DNA from 4 places in the Arthrobacter sp. L77 genome. Region 4 is predicted to be linked to each of the others. Evidence: predicted binding sites of a transcription regulator. Region 4 holds the regulator's gene; each other region holds the start of a gene.
The links. Region 4 encodes HrcA, which represses chaperone genes, less so after heat shock. Its sites were predicted from a motif close to TTNGCACTCGNNNNNNNCGAGTGCNAA; they were not measured.

Region 1: a site for HrcA is predicted at 2,122-2,148, ahead of RY94_RS06090 (Hsp20/alpha crystallin family protein). Genes of this name have one in related genera too.
Region 2: a site for HrcA is predicted at 1,360-1,386, ahead of groES (co-chaperone GroES). Genes of this name have one in related genera too.
Region 3: a site for HrcA is predicted at 2,289-2,315, ahead of groL (chaperonin GroEL). Genes of this name have one in related genera too.

Annotation. Positions count from the first base shown of each region.
Region 1 covers NZ_JWSU01000004.1:746,730-750,953, forward strand. The annotation lists gene RY94_RS06075 (SRPBCC family protein) at 1-269, shown strand, start outside; gene RY94_RS06080 (hypothetical protein) at 355-573, opposite strand; gene RY94_RS06085 (SDR family oxidoreductase) at 677-1,474, opposite strand; gene RY94_RS06090 (Hsp20/alpha crystallin family protein) at 1,577-2,032, opposite strand; tRNA gene RY94_RS06095 (tRNA-Val) at 2,252-2,325, opposite strand; gene RY94_RS06100 (DUF2630 family protein) at 2,521-2,772, shown strand; gene RY94_RS06105 (haloacid dehalogenase type II) at 2,772-3,443, shown strand; gene RY94_RS06110 (TrkH family potassium uptake protein) at 3,544-4,224, shown strand, end outside.
Region 2 covers NZ_JWSU01000001.1:323,624-327,847, forward strand. The annotation lists gene RY94_RS01605 (ABC transporter permease) at 1-223, opposite strand, end outside; gene RY94_RS01610 (siderophore ABC transporter substrate-binding protein) at 253-1,203, opposite strand; gene groES (co-chaperone GroES) at 1,525-1,821, shown strand; gene groL (chaperonin GroEL) at 1,897-3,510, shown strand; gene RY94_RS01625 (ribonuclease J) at 3,747-4,224, opposite strand, start outside.
Region 3 covers NZ_JWSU01000005.1:437,954-442,177, reverse strand. The annotation lists gene RY94_RS10085 (uracil-DNA glycosylase) at 1-264, opposite strand, end outside; gene RY94_RS10080 (DUF3263 domain-containing protein) at 375-680, shown strand; gene RY94_RS10075 (LytR C-terminal domain-containing protein) at 723-1,355, shown strand; gene RY94_RS18395 (TM2 domain-containing protein) at 1,488-2,138, opposite strand; gene groL (chaperonin GroEL) at 2,473-4,107, shown strand.
Region 4 covers NZ_JWSU01000006.1:465,945-470,168, forward strand. The annotation lists gene RY94_RS12350 (16S rRNA (uracil(1498)-N(3))-methyltransferase) at 1-88, opposite strand, end outside; gene dnaJ (molecular chaperone DnaJ) at 91-1,221, opposite strand; gene hrcA (heat-inducible transcriptional repressor HrcA) at 1,340-2,353, opposite strand; gene RY94_RS12365 (DUF3097 family protein) at 2,526-3,389, shown strand; gene RY94_RS12370 (DUF4870 domain-containing protein) at 3,469-3,885, shown strand; gene hemW (radical SAM family heme chaperone HemW) at 3,929-4,224, opposite strand, start outside.

The sequences.
Region 1 (4,224 bases), on a different contig from region 4:
CCACCCGGCTCATGGTGCAGATCGACTGGCACCCGGAGACGTTCATCGAGAAGGTCGGGGCGGTCGTCAACGCCGATGCCTCCCAGGTGAAGGGCGACCTCAAGCGCTTCAAGGCGTTCATCGAGAAGAGCGGCGGCGAGACGGGTGCCTGGCGCGGCGACGTCGCGGCACCGCCGTCGGGTGTCACGTCCGAGGCGGAGCCGGCCAACAGCGTCCTGCCGGACACCTCGGCGGACGATCCCGAGTCGGGCGGCCCGCGCGTCGGCTGACCCGGTCCGTGTGGGGGAGGCGGATCCCTTCGGGGGTCCGCCTCCTGCGCGTCCTAGGGGATGTCCCCCACCGCGATGGACGCGCTCAGGCGTGGCCCAGGCGGTAGCCGTCCCCCCGGTGGACGAGCCGGCGGCCGCCGCCGTCGTTCAGCAGGATCCACACCACGGAGGCATCATCGGTCCTCATGTCCAGGACGCCGTGGAGCTGGGGCCCCGTGGCGTGGCGGAGGGTGACGTGCTGGCCGCGCCTGAAGCCCGACCAGTCCTGGACCTCGGCATCGGGGGCTGGGGGGAGAGCGTTCATGGTGGGCCTTTCGGGAGGTTCCGGGACTCCCACGCTAGCCATGCTTCCTGAACGGCGTGTGAATGCCCGCTGAAGGTTGATGCCGTCCTGGTTCCGCGCGTGGTCACAGGGTCCGCCAGTCCCCGCTCGTCAGGTGCGATCCCGCTTGGGGTCCCATGAGGAGCATGCCGCCGTCGACCACGAACGAGGCCCCGTTCACGTAGCTGGAGGCACCGGAGGCGAGGAAGGCCACGACGTCGGCGATCTCCTCGGGCGCGCCGGGGCGGCCGAGCGGGATGCCCGGACGGTCCATGGTGCGCGGGTCCTGCTCCTCGGAGTTGTTCATGGGGGTGTTGATCTCGCCGGGCAGCACGGCGTTGGCGGTGATGCCCCGGTCCGCCAGTTCGAGGGCGATGGTCCGGATGAGGCCGCCGAGGCCGTGCTTGGAGGCGTCGTATGCCGCCGAGCCCACGCGGGGCTGTTCCTGGTGCACGCTGGTGACGGCGATGATGCGTCCGCCCCGGCCGCCGTCGATCATGTGCCGTGCCGCACGCTGGAGGCAGACGAAGGCGCCGTCGAGGTTCGCCCCCATGGTGCCGCGCCACGTGTCCCAGTCCGTCTCCATGAACATGGTGCCGCCGTTGACGCCGGCATTGTTGACGAAGACGTCGAGGCCGCCGAGCTCGTGGGCGAGCCGGTCGACGACGTCGCCGCACGCGGGTGCATCCGTGGTGTCGAGCTGCGCGACCGCGGCCCGCACGCCCTTCTCCCGGACGAGCCGCGCGGTCTCCTCGGCTCCCTCCCGGTCGGAGTGCCAGGTGACGCCGACGTCGCAGCCCGCCGCGGCGAGGGCGAGGGCCGTTGCACGGCCGATGCCGGAATCGGAACCGGTGACGATTGCTCTGCTCGGTGTGAAGTCCATGTCCCCATCCTTCGCACCCGGCCGCGCCGCATGCAAGGGGAACCCGGGGATCGACGCCGGGTACCCCCGGACGGGTGTCCGGGGGTACCCGGGTGGGTGGTCCTACGCGTCGACGGCGCCCTGGGGGGCCGAACCGGAAGCGGACGACTGCACCGGCTCGGCGGATTCTCCGCTGATCACCTCGATCTTGCGGGGCCGCGCACGCTCGATGACGGGGATCGTCACGCTGAGCACGCCGTTCTCGTAGCGGGCGGCGATGCCTTCCGTGTCGACGCCCTGGCCGAGGTTGAGCTGGCGCAGGAACGAACCGCTCTCGCGCTCGCGGGTCAGCCACTTGACGCCCTCGGCACTGCGCAGCGTGCGCTCGGCGCGGATGGTGAGGAGCTGGCCGTCGACATCGATGTCGACGGATCCCGGATCGATGCCCGGAAGATCCGCGGAGAGGACGTAGTGGTCCTTCTCGCGGTAGAGGTCCATCGGCATGAGGCGCAGGCCGGGGCGGCCCTCCAACAGGGCGCCGGTCACGCGGTCCAATTCACGGAACGGGTCGAATTTCATGGCCACGGGAAACAACTCCTTCGCTGATGCCACCGGCAGGTGGTTCGTTCGTCGAGAGTTGAGCGCCCTCCGCTCAACTACGAAAAATGTTAGCACTCGAACACGGCGAGTGCTAAGGAGTGATGTTCGCCCAGGACGAAATCCCCGAGACGCGGAAAAGGCCCGTACCGACGTAGCGGTACGGGCCTTCCCAGTGGCGCTGTCTCCAGCCGATCCTCGTGCCTGCGCGGGGCCTTGATCCCCGGGCCTTCCGCGTGTGAAGCGGATGCTCTACCAGACTGAGCTACACAGGCAATTGGTTCTCCCATAGCTTAGGCCATCCGGGCGCCGCGCCAAATTCTCCCGGTACAGCAGCGCGGGGCACGGCGGCGTCCGGCCTCCTGCCGGGAACCGTGCTGGTCATCGCCGTGCTGCCTCAGTAGCCTGAAGGAAAGCCTGCTGAGCGTTCCAGGCGCCTGCCGGGCACCACCCCACGAAGGGACAGCACCATGGACAACCAGGACATCCTGCAGCGCATCCAGACACTCGTCCAGGAGGAGCACGATCTCCGGGAGCAGCCCCAGGATGCCGGCGCCGGGGCGGAGCAGCAGGACCACGCCGCCCGCCTCAAGCGCGTCGAGGAGGATCTCGACCAGTGCTGGGACCTGCTGCGCCAGCGTCGCGCGAAGGCCGACGCCGGAGAGAACCCGGCCGACGCCGACGCCCGTCCGGTCAACCAGGTGGAGGGGTACCGCCAGTAATGGCCCTGCCCCTCGTATTGTTCGACGTCAACGGGACCCTCTCGGACCTGGGGCGCATGTCGCAGCACTTCGAGGAGCTCGGAGCTCCTCCGCAGCTGGCCGCGCTGTGGTTCACCTCGGTGCTGCGTGACGGCTTCGCCCTCACGGCCGCCGGGCGGAACGCTCCCTTCGGCGAGATCGCCGGGGACGCCCTCCGCACGGTCCTCGCGGGGCAGGCGCTCAACCGGGACATCGATGACGCGCTCGCGCACGTGATGACGAGCCTGCAGGAACTGCCCGTCCACCCGGACGTCGTCGAGGGGCTCCAGGCCCTGACCGGCCAGGGCTTCGAGCTGGCAGCTCTCACCAACGGGGCGGCTGCGACCGCGGAGGCCCTCCTCGAGCGGGCGGGTGCCCGCGGCGCCGTCGGTGCCGTCCTGTCCGTCGAGGACGCGCCGCGGTGGAAGCCCGCCCCGGAGTCCTATGCCTACGCCCTCCGGGCGGTACGGCGGGAGGCGCACGACGTCGTGCTCGTCGCGGTCCACCCGTGGGACATCGACGGGGCCGCGCGGGCGGGGCTCCGTACGGTCTGGCTCGACCGCGCCGGGGCGCCGTACCCGACCGTCATGACGCGCCCGGACCACGAGGTGTCGACGATCGCCGAGCTGCCGGACCTCCTCGTCCGGGGCTGACGCGCAGCCGACGGACCTGCTGCGGCAGGCGAGGCCCCTCCCGCGCCGGTGCATCAAGAAAGCGTAAAGACTCCGTGGCCGCGGCAGGTCGTCGGGTTGAATGAGCCTCTGGTGCGGACGGTCCGCGCCGTTCGCACCGTCCCCGGAGGTCGAGGGCATCCCCGCCATGTCACGCACCGCACCACTCCGGGAGTTCCGCCGTTCCACGGAAGCAGGCCTGCGCCGGTCCGCGCACGCCGTCGCGGTCCGGCTGGAGCGGCTCGGTCCCCGCCACCCGGCCCAGGTGATCGTGCTCGGCTTCGGAGCGGCGATCCTCGTCGGAACGGTACTGCTGATGCTCCCGAGCTCGAAGGTGGGCGAGGGCGGCGCCACGTTCCTCGAGGCGCTCTTCACGGCCACCTCCGCCGTCTGCGTCACGGGCCTGATCGTCGTCGACACGCCGGTCTACTGGACCGGTGCCGGGCAGGTGATCATCCTGGGGCTGATCCAGGTCGGGGGCTTCGGCATCATGGCTTTCGCCTCCCTCCTGGGCGTCCTGCTGGCCCGCCGGATGGGTCTCCGCTCGCGCATCTCGGCGGCGGCGGAGACCAAGAGCGTCGGCTTCGGCGACGTCCGCAGCGTGCTCCTCGGTGTCCTGCGGATCACGCTGGTCGTCGAGTCCGTGACGGCGGTGCTGCTCGCTGCGCGCTTCGGGCTGCACTACAACCACAACCTCGGGGAAGCGGTGTGGCTCGGGATCTTCCACGCGGTGTCCGCCTTCAACAACGCCGGGTTCGCGCTG
Region 2 (4,224 bases), on a different contig from region 4:
CCAGGACGAGCGCCAGCGTGCGCGGCACGCGACTGACGAGGACGGTCTGCCAGGCCCCTGCATCACCGGCCAGCAGATCGGCGGGCGAGACGTCGGAGACGCCGACGAAGAGGCTGGCGACGGCGAGCAGCAGCACGGTTCCGCCGGCCGGCCACAGGGCGGGTGACCGGCGGGAGCCGTGCTGCTGGACCGGCCGCTGCGGCCGGAGGGCGAGTGCTGCCATGGAGGCGCCTGCCGCGGTGCGGTGGGCGGTCAGTCCGTGACGGCGTCGTCGACGGCCGAGACCATGGCGTCGAGGTTGTCCAGGCCGTAGCCGATCAGGTACCAGCTCGCGGAGTCGAGGTAGGTGATGGCGCCGTTCCGCGCAGCAGTCGTCCCGTTCACGAGGTCGTTGTCGAGGACCGCCGCGCCGGCCGCTCCGGCCTCGCCGATGGCAGCGTCGCGGTCGATCACGAACAGGTGGGCGGGGTCGACCTCCGCGATGTACTCGAAGGAGACGGCCTCGCCGTGGGTCCCCTCGTGCGTCACTTCGGCGGCGGGTTCCACGCCGAGCACGTCGTGGATCAGGCCGAACCGGGAGCCGGCGCCGTACGCGGTGACCTCGCCCGCGCTGGTCATCAGGACCAGGGCGTCCCCTGCGGAGGCGGCGGCGTCCTTCGTCCCGGCGATCGCCGCGTCGAGGGCGGCCAGACGGTCGGCGACCTCCTCCTCGACGCCGAAGATCCGGCCGAGGGACTCCGTGTGCTCGGCGAAGCTCGCCATGGGGTCGGCCGCATCGATGCTCAGGTCGATGGTGGGGGCGATCGCGGAGAGGTCGTCGTAGGAGTCGGCGACGCGGCCCGAGATGATGATGAGGTCGGGGGCGGCCGCGGCGATCGCCTCGAAGTCGGGTTCCTTCATGGACCCGATGGCGGTGATGTCCCCTCCCTCGTAGGCCGAGAGCTGCGCGGGCAGGGTGCCCTGCGGGACACCGTCCACCTCGACGCCGAGCGCGTCGAGCGTGTCCAGGGCGCCGAGGTCGAAGGTGAAGACCGTCTGCGGGTCCACCGGCACCTCGGTGGTCCCCTGGGCGTGCTCGATCGGGACGGTCGGGGAGGCTGCGGGCTCGCCGGCGGCGTCGGAGGACCCGCCGCACGCCGTCAGGGCGAGGCTGGCTGCGGCGGCGGCGGCGGCGGAGAGGACGGCGAGGCGCACGTGTGACATGGATGGACTCCGGGGGGAAGGGGCCGGGCGGCCCGCGGACAGCGAGGTAAGGAAAGCCTTACCTCACCGAATGTAGGCGACGTGTGGGAAATTACGCAAACGAAGCGTGACGTATTAGGACGCGGGTCCGTCCCGGCCTGCGCGCACGGTCATGGGCTGGCACTCACCTTGACCGAGTGCCAGCCCTTGCATACAGTCGGAGTTGGCACTCGCTCATGGCGGGTGCTAATCCCGAGGGAAGCGTTCGCCGGCACCGCGACGACGGTTCACGCCCAGCCCGACGGCCCCCAGTCCATTGGTATCGAACGCAAAGGAGAGCCCGTGTCGGTCTCTATCAAGCCGCTTGAGGATCGTATCGTTGTCCGCCCGCTCGAAGCCGAGCAGACCACTGCTTCCGGCCTCGTCATCCCGGACACCGCCAAGGAGAAGCCCCAGGAGGGCGAGGTCGTGGCCATTGGACCCGGCCGCGTCGATGACAACGGCAACCGCGTTCCCGTCGACGTCGCCGAGGGCGACATCGTCATCTACTCGAAGTACGGCGGAACCGAGATCAAGCAGGGCGGCCAGGAGTACCTCGTGCTCTCCGCCCGCGACGTCCTCGCGATCGTCGTCAAGTAACACCCCGATTGGAGAAGCCCCGGCCCGAAGTGGCCGGGGTTTTTCTCGCTGCACAAGCCTGAAAGGAACCAACGAATGGCAAAGCAGTTGGAATTCAACGACGCCGCCCGCCGTGCCCTCGAGGCCGGCGTGGACAAGCTCGCGAACACCGTCAAGGTGACGCTGGGCCCCCGCGGACGCAACGTCGTGCTCGACAAGAAGTGGGGCGCCCCCACCATCACGAACGACGGCGTCACGATCGCCCGCGAGGTCGAACTCGACGACCCGTACGAGAACCTCGGCGCCCAGCTCGCCAAGGAGGTCGCCACCAAGACGAACGACGTCGCCGGTGACGGAACCACCACCGCCACGGTCCTGGCCCAGGCACTCGTCAAGGAAGGCCTCCGCAACGTCGCCGCCGGCGCCGCTCCGGGCCAGCTCAAGCACGGCATCGAGGTGTCGGTCCAGGCCGTCGCCAAGCGCCTGCTGGAGAACGCCCGCGAGGTCGTCGGTCAGCAGACCGCCGACGTCGCCTCCATCTCCGCCCAGAGCACCGAGGTCGGCGATCTCCTCGCAGAGGCCTTCGACAAGGTCGGCAAGGATGGTGTGATCACCATCGAGGAGTCCTCCACCACGCAGACGGAGCTCGTCCTCACCGAGGGCATGCAGTTCGACAAGGGTTACCTCTCGCCGTACTTCGTGACCGACGCCGAGCGCCAGGAAGCCGTCCTCGAGGACGCGCTCATCCTCATCAACTCCGGCAAGATCTCCTCGCTGGCGGAGTTCCTGCCGCTGCTCGAGAAGGCCCTGCAGGCCGGCAAGCCGCTGTTCATCATCGCCGAGGACATCGAGGGCGAGGCGCTCTCCACCCTGGTGGTCAACAAGATCCGCGGCACCCTGAACGTCGTCGCCGTCAAGGCTCCGGGCTTCGGTGACCGCCGCAAGGCCATGATGCAGGACATCGCCACCCTCACGGGTGCGCAGGTCGTCTCGCCGGACCTCGGCCTGAAGCTGGACCAGGTGGGCCTCGAGGTGCTGGGTTCCGCACGCCGGATCACCGTCACCAAGGACGCCACCACGATCGTGGACGGCACCGGCAGCGAGTCCGACGTCGCCGACCGCGTGGCGCAGATCCGCGCCGAGGTGGAGCGCACCGACTCCGACTGGGACCGCGAGAAGCTCCAGGAACGCCTCGCGAAACTCGCCGGCGGAATCGGCGTCATCAAGGTCGGCGCGGCCACCGAGGTGGAGCTCAAGGAGAAGAAGCACCGCATCGAGGACGCCGTGTCCTCGACGCGTGCGGCCCTCGAAGAGGGCATCGTGGCCGGCGGCGGGTCCGCGCTGGTCCACGCCGGCAAGGCACTCGACACCGATCCGGACGTGCTGGCACTCGAGGGCGACGCGGCCACCGCCGTCGGCCTCGTCCGCCGCGCGCTCGCCCAGCCGCTGCGCTGGATCGCCGAGAACGCCGGCCACGAGGGCTACGTCGTCGTCGCGAAGGTCTCGGACCTCGAGGTGGGCCACGGCTTCAACGCCGCCACCGGCGAGTACGAGAACCTCATCGAGGCCGGCATCATCGACCCCGTCAAGGTCACGCGCTCTGCGCTGCAGAACGCGGCCTCGATCGCGGCCCTGGTGCTCACCACGGAGACCCTCGTGGTCGAGAAGCCCGAGGAATCCGACGATGAGGGCCACGGCCACTCGCACTAGTCACAGGGGCTCCGGCCCGCTGCGTCCCTGAAGCACCCCGGCTCTGCGGAGCCGGGGTGCTTCTGCGTCCGGGCTGGTTGGCAGCCGGGCGGCGTCGCTCCTGCCCACCCGCCGCGGCCGCCCCGTGGGCATGGTCGAACATTCCCACCCGACGGGTGCAGCCAGTGGGATCAGGCCGGACAACGACGAGGCCCCGGCACCCAACGGGTACCGGGGCCTGCTCGTGGTGCTTCGGGTCAGGCGTCGACGACGATCGCGTTGACGACGGGCTGGCGGTTGTAGAACCGTCGCATCCAGTTCGCCGTGGCCCGCTCGATGATGTCCTCGGGGTCCTGGCGGCGGCCGCCCTGGCGGTTCGAGGCGGCATCGCGCAGCGCCTTCTCGACGGCGGCGCCGGCCTTGTCGAGGTCCTCGTCGGAGCAGGAGAAGCCCTTGGTGAAGAACTCGGGTGCCTCGACCATGTTGCCGTTGTCGGGGTCGATGATCGCGAGGATCGTGACGACGCCCTCCTCGGCCAGGCGGCGGCGCTCCACGAGGTCCTCCTCGGTGATGCCGCCCACGCTGTCGCCGTCGACGAAGACGAGGCCGGCGTCGACCTTGCCCGAGATGGTCGCACGGCCGCGGACGAGGTCCACGGTCACGCCGTCCTGCGCGAGGACCACGTTGCGGGGATCGACGCCGGTGGCGACGGCGATCTCCGAGTTGGCCCGCAGG
Region 3 (4,224 bases), on a different contig from region 4:
CCGGGACGGATCGGGCAGGACCCGGCGTCCGCCGTCGAGGTCCTCCGCCAGGGACACCGCGAGCCGGTGAAGGACAGGCTCCACCGGTTCGAGCGCGGCCGCCCAGTCAGCGGGAACCAGGTCCTCGATGCGGGCCGGGGCGGCGAAGGGGAAGGCCGAGGTGTCGGGGGTCGGCTGTCCGGCCGCACGAGGTCCCGCGGCGCCGGTCGCGTCGCTCCTGGGCGCATTCGGCAGGTCGAACAGTGTGGGGTCGGCGGAAGTCATGACCCCATTCTCGCCCGGTCGGCCATGCGGTGCCGTCCGAATGACAGTGCTGTCATTCCCCACTATCATGGGACGACAGTTATGCCCGCTGACGGAAGGCGACAGGGGAGATGGCCGAGCTACAGCGGCATTCGGATGACGCGACGTCCGGGACGGACGACCGGCTGGCCCTGGGCGACCGCGAGCAGCGGATGCTCGCCCTCGAACGCGAGTGGTGGAAGTACTCCGGTGCCAAGGAGCAGGCCATCCGTGACCTGTTCAGCATGTCCGCCACCCATTACTACCAGGCGCTCAACGCCCTCATCGACACCGAAGCGGCCCTCGCCCACGACCCGATGCTCGTCAAGAGGCTGAGGCGCCTCAGGTCCACCCGTCAGAAGGCACGCTCGGCCCGCCGGCTCGGCGCGGACATCTAGCACGTCCTGCCAGTCTCGACGAGCGAAGGACCACGCACACCCATGACCGATCACCCGCGGGACGAATTCGACCGCGTCCCGGCAGCGTCAGCGCGCCAGGGCGTCCACCGCGAGCGGCTGATCCCCGCACGGTCGACCGGCCTCGGACCCAAGCTCGCGGTGGGCGTGCTGGCGCTGCTGATCGGCCTGGGCTCGTTCTTCCTTCTTCCCCGCCTCGGCTTCCCGGGCGGGAACGACGGCGGCATGTCGTCGTCGTCGTCGAGCCCCGAGGCCTCCGCGACGGGAGGCGGAGCGGCGACGGCGGAGCCTTCGGGCAGCGCGTCCCCCGGCGCGACCAGCGAGCCGGGCGGCACGGCGACCGACGGCGCGTCGGCCTCCGCCTCCGACGAGGCCGACCCCGCGGACCGGGCCCAGACCGTCAACGTGCTCAACGGCACGGGTGCGCCGGGGCTGGCGTCGGTGGCGGCCGGCCGCCTGGCGGCAGCCGGATGGACCTCGGCCCTTCCCGGGAACTGGGCGGGAGTTCCCGTAGACGCGTCCGTCGTCTTCTACAACGGCGAGGATCAGCGGGCCGACGCGGAAGCCGTGGCCGAGGATCTCGGCATCACCGACCTCGTCGAGAGCGCTGACGTGTCGCCGGCCATCTCCGTGGTCCTCGGGCCGGAGTTCCAGTAGGAGGTGGGGCCTGCTGGGCCCCGCCCCCGTGGGACGCCGCGGTTGATCCGCGTCCGCCGAAGCCCGGACCGTGTGTGACGCCGGGATGTGGCGCGGCGGGTGGGACCGTCGGGAGCCCCGCCCGCCGGTGGGTCAGTCCTTGAGCGGGATGCCGCGGGCGTCCCGGCGGAACTGCTCGGACCCGACGAGGATCATAATGCCCTCGATGAGCCCCCAGATGCCCGCAGCGATGGCGCTCAGTCCGAACGTGAGCGCGGCGCCCACCGTCGACATGAGGAGCTGGATGATGCCGATCGTGGTGAAGCCGAGGTAGAACCGGTGGATACCCAGGGAGCCGAGGAGGATGCCCAGGACGCCGGCGATGACCCTGGACTTCTGCGGAGCATACGGCTGGCCGTACGGGTTTGGGTTGTACGGGCCCTGGCTGTAAGCGCCCTGGTTGTAGCCGCTCTGGCCGTACGGGGTCTGGGCATAGGGGGTCTGGCCCGGGCCGGACTGCGGGTACGGGGGCCGCTGCTGGTAGGGCGACGGCTGCTGGTAGGGGCCCTGCTGGTAGGGATCCTGCTGGTACGGCGGTTGCTGATGCGGGCCCTGCTGGTGGGGTTGGTCCCCGTAGGGGTCTCCGGCGGTGTCGCCGGGGGCGTCATCCCCTGGTGCGTACGGCTCCGGGGACGGGCGGTTCCCGCCGATCGGTCGTCCGGGGCGGGCTGCGTCGGCAGCTCCGCTCGCCGTACCGTGCTCCCCGGACTCTTCGTGGTCCGGACCGCTTGCTGACGTCGACACTGTGCCTCCTTGACTGATGGTCCGCCCAACCTATGCCCTCGCGAGTCCCCGCGCCATGGCACCGGGACGAGGTCGGCGGGAGGGCGCGGCGACCCGTACCGAGGGGCCCGGGCGGGTTGCACTCATAGGGTGGGAGTGCTAATTATTGAGTTAGCACTCGCGCGCGCAGACTGCTAAGACTGTGCGTGGCGCGTGAAGCAGGCAAACCTCTGTGGTGGGGGTGGTGCAGGAGCGTGAAAGAGATCGTTCCGGCGCCGCCCGGCCGTCGCGGGCACCACACGCAGGCAAGCATTCACATGCTGAAATGCAACCGTCCCGAAAGGACCTAAGCCGTATGGCCAAGATCATTTCTTTTGATGAAGAGGCCCGCCGCGGCCTCGAGCGGGGCCTCAACATCCTCGCTGACGCCGTCAAGGTGACCCTCGGCCCCCGTGGCCGCAACGTCGTGCTCGAGAAGAAGTGGGGTGCCCCCACCATCACGAACGACGGCGTGTCCATCGCCAAGGAGATCGAGCTCGACGATCCGTTCGAGAAGATCGGTGCCGAGCTCGTCAAGGAGGTCGCCAAGAAGACCGACGACGTCGCAGGCGACGGCACCACCACCGCCACCGTGCTCGCCCAGGCCCTGGTCAAGGAAGGCCTGCGCAACGTCGCGGCCGGCGCCGACCCCCTGAGCCTCAAGCGCGGCATCGAGAAGGCCGTGCAGGCCGTCACCGAGGAACTGCTCGCCTCCGCCAAGGAGATCGAGACCAAGGAGCAGATCGCTGCCACCGCGTCCATCTCCGCCGGTGACAACGAGATCGGCGCCCTGATCGCCGAAGCACTCGACAAGGTGGGCAAGGAAGGCGTCATCACCGTCGAGGAGTCCAACACCTTCGGGCTGGAGCTCGAGCTCACCGAGGGAATGCGCTTCGACAAGGGCTACATCTCGGGCTACTTCGTCACCGACGCAGAGCGCCAGGAGACGGTCCTCGAGGATCCCTACATCCTGATCGTGAACTCGAAGATCAGCAACGTGAAGGATCTCGTCGCCGTCCTCGAGAAGGTCATGCAGTCGGGCAAGCCGCTGCTCATCATCGCCGAGGACATCGAGGGTGAAGCCCTCGCGACCCTCGTGGTCAACAAGATCCGTGGCACCTTCAAGTCCGTCGCCGTCAAGGCCCCGGGCTTCGGAGACCGCCGCAAGGCGCAGCTCGCCGACATCGCCATCCTCACCGGTGGCCAGGTCATCGCCGAGGAGGTCGGCCTCAAGCTCGAGACCGCCACCCTCGACCTGCTCGGCACTGCCCGCAAGGTCGTCGTGACCAAGGACGAGACCACCATCGTCGAAGGTGCCGGCGACGCCGACGCCATCGCCGGACGCGTGGCCCAGATCCGCGCCGAGATCGACAACTCCGACTCCGACTACGACCGCGAGAAGCTGCAGGAGCGCCTGGCCAAGCTGGCCGGCGGCGTTGCAGTCATCAAGGCCGGCGCCGCAACGGAGGTCGAGCTCAAGGAGCGCAAGCACCGCATCGAGGACGCCGTCCGCAACGCGAAGGCCGCCGTCGAGGAAGGCATCGTCGCCGGTGGTGGCGTGGCCCTCATCCAGGCCGGCGCCAAGGCGTTCGCCAACCTCAAGCTCACGGGTGACGAGGCGACGGGCGCGAACATCGTCCGCGTCGCCATCGACGCACCGCTGAAGCAGATCGCCTTCAACGCCGGCCTCGAGCCCGGCGTCGTCGTCGACAAGGTCCGCGGCCTGCCGGCCGGCCACGGCCTGAACGCGGCCACCGGCGTGTACGAGGACCTCCTCGCCGCCGGGGTCAACGACCCCGTGAAGGTCACCCGCTCGGCCCTGCAGAACGCAGCGTCGATCGCAGGCCTGTTCCTCACCACCGAGGCCGTCGTGGCCGACAAGCCGGAAAAGGCAGCTCCTGCCGGCGGCGGCGACGACATGGGCGGCATGGGCGGCATGGGCGGCTTCTAGTCCCCACCGCCTGCGCGCCACCCGCGCGCAGCACGACCAGAGGGCGGCACTCCCGGACAGGGGGTGCCGCCCTTTCGTGTGCGGGGCCCGGACGGGGGCACGGGCGGGAACGATCAG
Region 4 (4,224 bases):
GCCCCTCGTCACCGCCGAGCACGAAGACGCCGCCGGGGGTCGCCGCACGGACCGCCTCGCCCGGCCCGAAGAACAGGGGACGCGTCATGGTCAGCGGTTTCCGAGCCGCTCCCGCAGGCGGGCGAAGACGCCGGAGCCGCTGCTGGCGAGCTGGCCGTCCGTGTACTCCTCGTTGCGCAGTTCGGCCAGCTTCCGCAGGAGTTCCTCCTGCTGAGGGTCCACGTTGCGCGGGGTCTCGACGTTGAGGTGGACCCGCAGGTCACCCCTGCCCTGGCTTCGCAGGTGCGTGACGCCGAGGCCCCGCAGGGTCAGGATCTCGCCGGGCTGCGTGCCGGGCTTGATGTCGAGCTCCTGGTCGCCGTCGTAGGTGTCCAGGTGCACCGTGGTGCCGAGCGCGGCAGCGGTCATCGGGACGCTCAGGGTCACGTGCAGGTCGTCGCCGTCGCGCAGGAAGGTGGAGTCGGTGGCCACCCGGATCTCCACGTACAGGTCGCCCTGCGGTCCGCCGGCCGTCCCGGCCTCGCCCTGGCCGGCCAGCTGGATGCGCGTGCCGGTGCTGACACCCGCCGGGACCTTGATGGTCAGGGTGCGGCGGGCACGGACACGGCCCTCACCGCTGCACTCGTGGCAGGGGCTGGGGATGACGGTGCCGAAGCCCTGGCAGGTGCCGCAGGGGGCGCTCGTCATGACCTGGCCGAGGATCGAACGCACGGCCCGCTGGACCTGGCCCGAGCCGCCGCAGATGTCGCAGGTGCGCGGTGACGTGCCGGGCTGGCAGCAGCTGCCGTCGCACGTCGGACACATCTCCGCGGTGTCCACCTCGATCTTCTTGTTGGTGCCGAAGACGGCGTCCTTCAGGTCGATGCGCACGTTGATGAGCGCGTCCTGCCCGCGGCGCGTCCTCGACGGGGCACCGGCCTGCTGGCCGCCACCGCCGAAGAAGGTCTCGAAGATGTCCTGGAAGGCGAAGCCCGAGCCCGAGTACCCCGAGCCGTAGCCGCTGTCCGTCCCGTTCTCGTTGCCGGTGGTGTCGTAGACCCGCCGCTTCTGGGGGTCGGACAGCACCTCGTAGGCGTGGCTGACGGCCTTGAACTCCTCCGACGCGTCCGGTCCCGTGTTCACATCGGGGTGGAGCTTCCGGGCGAGCTTGCGGTAGGCCTTCTTGATTTCCTCCCCGGTCGCGCCCTGCGCCACACCGAGGACCTCATAGTGATTACTCACTCGTGCACATCACTTCCTGTTGACTGTTCTGTCATCTGCTCGCCGGCTGGACCGGCGGAAAGGCCATGGTCGGCACTGGGTGGCCGTCGACAACCCAGAACCGCTGCCCGCTGCCCCGTTATTCCTCGAGGATCCTCGAGAGGTAGCGGGCGACGGCGCGCACCGCCGCCATCGTGGTCGGATAGTCCATGCGGGTGGGGCCGAGGATCCCGAGCTTCGCTCCGGCATCCGGCCCGTACCCTGTTGCCACCACGGAGGCCTCCGACAGCCCCCCGTAGGGATTCTCGCTCCCGATCCGCACCGAGATGCCGCGCGCGTCGTACTCCATCTCCGACAGCAGCCGCAGCATGACCACCTGCTCCTCGAGCGCCTCGAGGACGGGGCCGATACTCAGCGGGAAGTCCCCCGTCGAGCGGGCCAGGTTGGCCGTCCCGGCAAGCAGGATGCGGTCGTCCCGTCCGAGCCCGGCGAGCTGTTCGAGCACCCTGACGATCGTACCCCCGTGGGCACGCAGCCCCGGGGGGAACTGGGAGAGGGCGGCACCGAGCTCGCCCGGCAGCGCCACGAGCTTCACGCCCGACACCGCTGACAGGATGCGCTGCTTGAGCTCGGCGAGCTCGGACTCCTCGATGTCCACGTGGGTCCGCACGATGCGCTGCTGCACGGTGCCGTTCGACGCGATCAGGACGACGAGGATCTGCTGCGGGGCCAGCAGCACGCATTCGATGTGCCGCACGGACGCACCACCGACGCGGGGGAACTGGACGACGGCCACCTGGTTGGTGATCTGCGCAAGCAGCCTCACCGTGCGGTCCATCACGTCGTCGAGGTCCTCGGCACCCTCCAGGAGGGTCTGGATGGCCTTCTTCTCCGGCGCGGACAGCGGTTTCACCTCGGAGATACGGTCCACGAACAGGCGGTAGCCCTTGTCGGTGGGGATGCGTCCGGAGCTGGTGTGCGGCGCGGTGATCAGGCCCTCCTCCTCGAGGACGGCCATGTCGTTGCGGATGGTGGCCGAGGAGACGCCGAGCCCGTGGCGGTCCACCAGGGCCTTGGACCCGACGGGCTCCCGGGAATGGACGTAGTCCTCGACGATGGCCCGGAGCACCTCCAGGCGTCGCGGTTCACTCATACCTGTGTCACCTCCGGATCCGTTCCTCTCCCCTGGGTCGGCGCGGCGAGTGGCCCGCGGTTAGCACTCGACACATCCAAGTGCCAAGTCTAGTACGTCCTCTTCGATTGTTAGCATTGGGATCCCGGGCTGCGGCAGACCGCCGGAGCCCCCGTGGGAAGGACGGACCCGGATGGACTACGGCTGGGGAGCCCACGACATATCGGCTCCGAAGCGGGTGGAACTCGCCGATGTCCCCGTGGAGAAGGACATGGTCCTCGAGGACGTGCAGAGCGGGTTCGTCGGCGCGGTGGTCCGCGTGGAGAAGTCCGGCGGACTCCACGTGATGGTGCTCGAGGACCGGCGCGGCAGGACGCGGACGTTCCGCCTCGGCCACGGCTTCCTCCTCGACGGCAGCCCTGTCCACGTCGTCGCACCCGTCCCGGGCGCAGCCCGCACCGCCAACCCTGCCGCCACCCGCACCGCCTCCGGTTCCGTGCGGGTGCAGAACGCCCGGGCGAGGACGGCCCGCGCGAGCAGGATCTGGGTGGAGGGCCAGCACGACGCCGAACTCGTCGAGAAGGTGTGGGGCGACGACCTGCGCCTGGAGGGGATCGTCGTCGAACCGCTGCACGGCGTGGACGACCTCGAAGGGGCGATCCGGGACTTCGGTCCCGGTCCTCAGCGCAGGCTCGGCATCCTCGTCGACCACCTCCTCCCGGGCACGAAGGAGTTCCGGATCGCGCAGCAGGCGATGACCGCTCCGGGGGCCCGCGGCAACGTGCTGATCGTCGGCCACCCGTACGTCGACGTCTGGCAGGCCGTGAAGCCGTCGGCGATGGGCCTGTCGGCCTGGCCCGTGGTCCCCCGCGGCCAGGACTGGAAGACGGGCATCCTGGCCGGCCTGGGCTGGCCCCACCATGACCAGGCCGCCGTGGCCAACGGATGGAGGCGCATCCTGGGCCGGGTCGGCACCTACGCGGATCTGGAGCCGTCGCTGCTCGGCCGGGTCGAGGAAGTGATCGATTTCCTCACCGCCACCCCGGGTACTCCCTGAGCCCCGCGGTGCCGGTCACCACGTATCCTTGGAGCACACTCCGGGGGAAGATTCCCGACCGCCAGCAAAGGAATTGACGTTGTCCAACACCGCCGACCGACAGCAGCACGGACGGGGCGAGTCGCAGCCCCCGTTCGAAGGCACTCCGGCCAACGCCCTTCCCCTGACGGCGTCCGAGGATCGCCAGTACGCCACCCTGGCCCACTTCGGGGGGGTCCTCGGTTTCATCCCGTCCCTGCTGATCTTCCTGATCTTCAAGGATCGCGGTCCCTTCACGGCCCAGGAGTCCAAGGAGGCGCTGAACTTCACGCTGCCTCCCACGATCCTCGCGCTGGTCGCCTGGCTGCTCTCGCTGATGCCCGTCATCGGCGGGGTGTTCGCGGTCGTGAACGCCCTCATCTGGCTGACGATCACCGTCTTCTCGGTGAACGCGGGCATCCAGGTGAACCGCGGCCGCCCGTACCGTTACCCCGTGAATCTGCGCCTCATCCGCTGAACCACCCGCCGCGCCCCTGATGGGCCGGCCCGGCGGCCGCGGGTCAGTCGGGCAGCAGCCGGCGTACCACGGCGTCCGCGAGCAGCCGACCCCTGAAGGTCAGGATCACGCGGCCGGCGAAGGCCGCAGCGGGCTCGACGAGTCCGTCCGCGATCAGGCCAGCAACGGCCTGCCGGCCCGACGAGGTCAGGGTGTCCGTCGCGAGACCCTCCCGCAGGCGCACCCGCAGCATCACGTCCTCGACGTAGCGGTCCCCGTCCGGCAGGACCTCGCGTCCGGCCGCCGGGGAACGGCCCGCCGCCAGGGCGTCCGCATAGGGGCGTGGGTGCTTCACGTTCC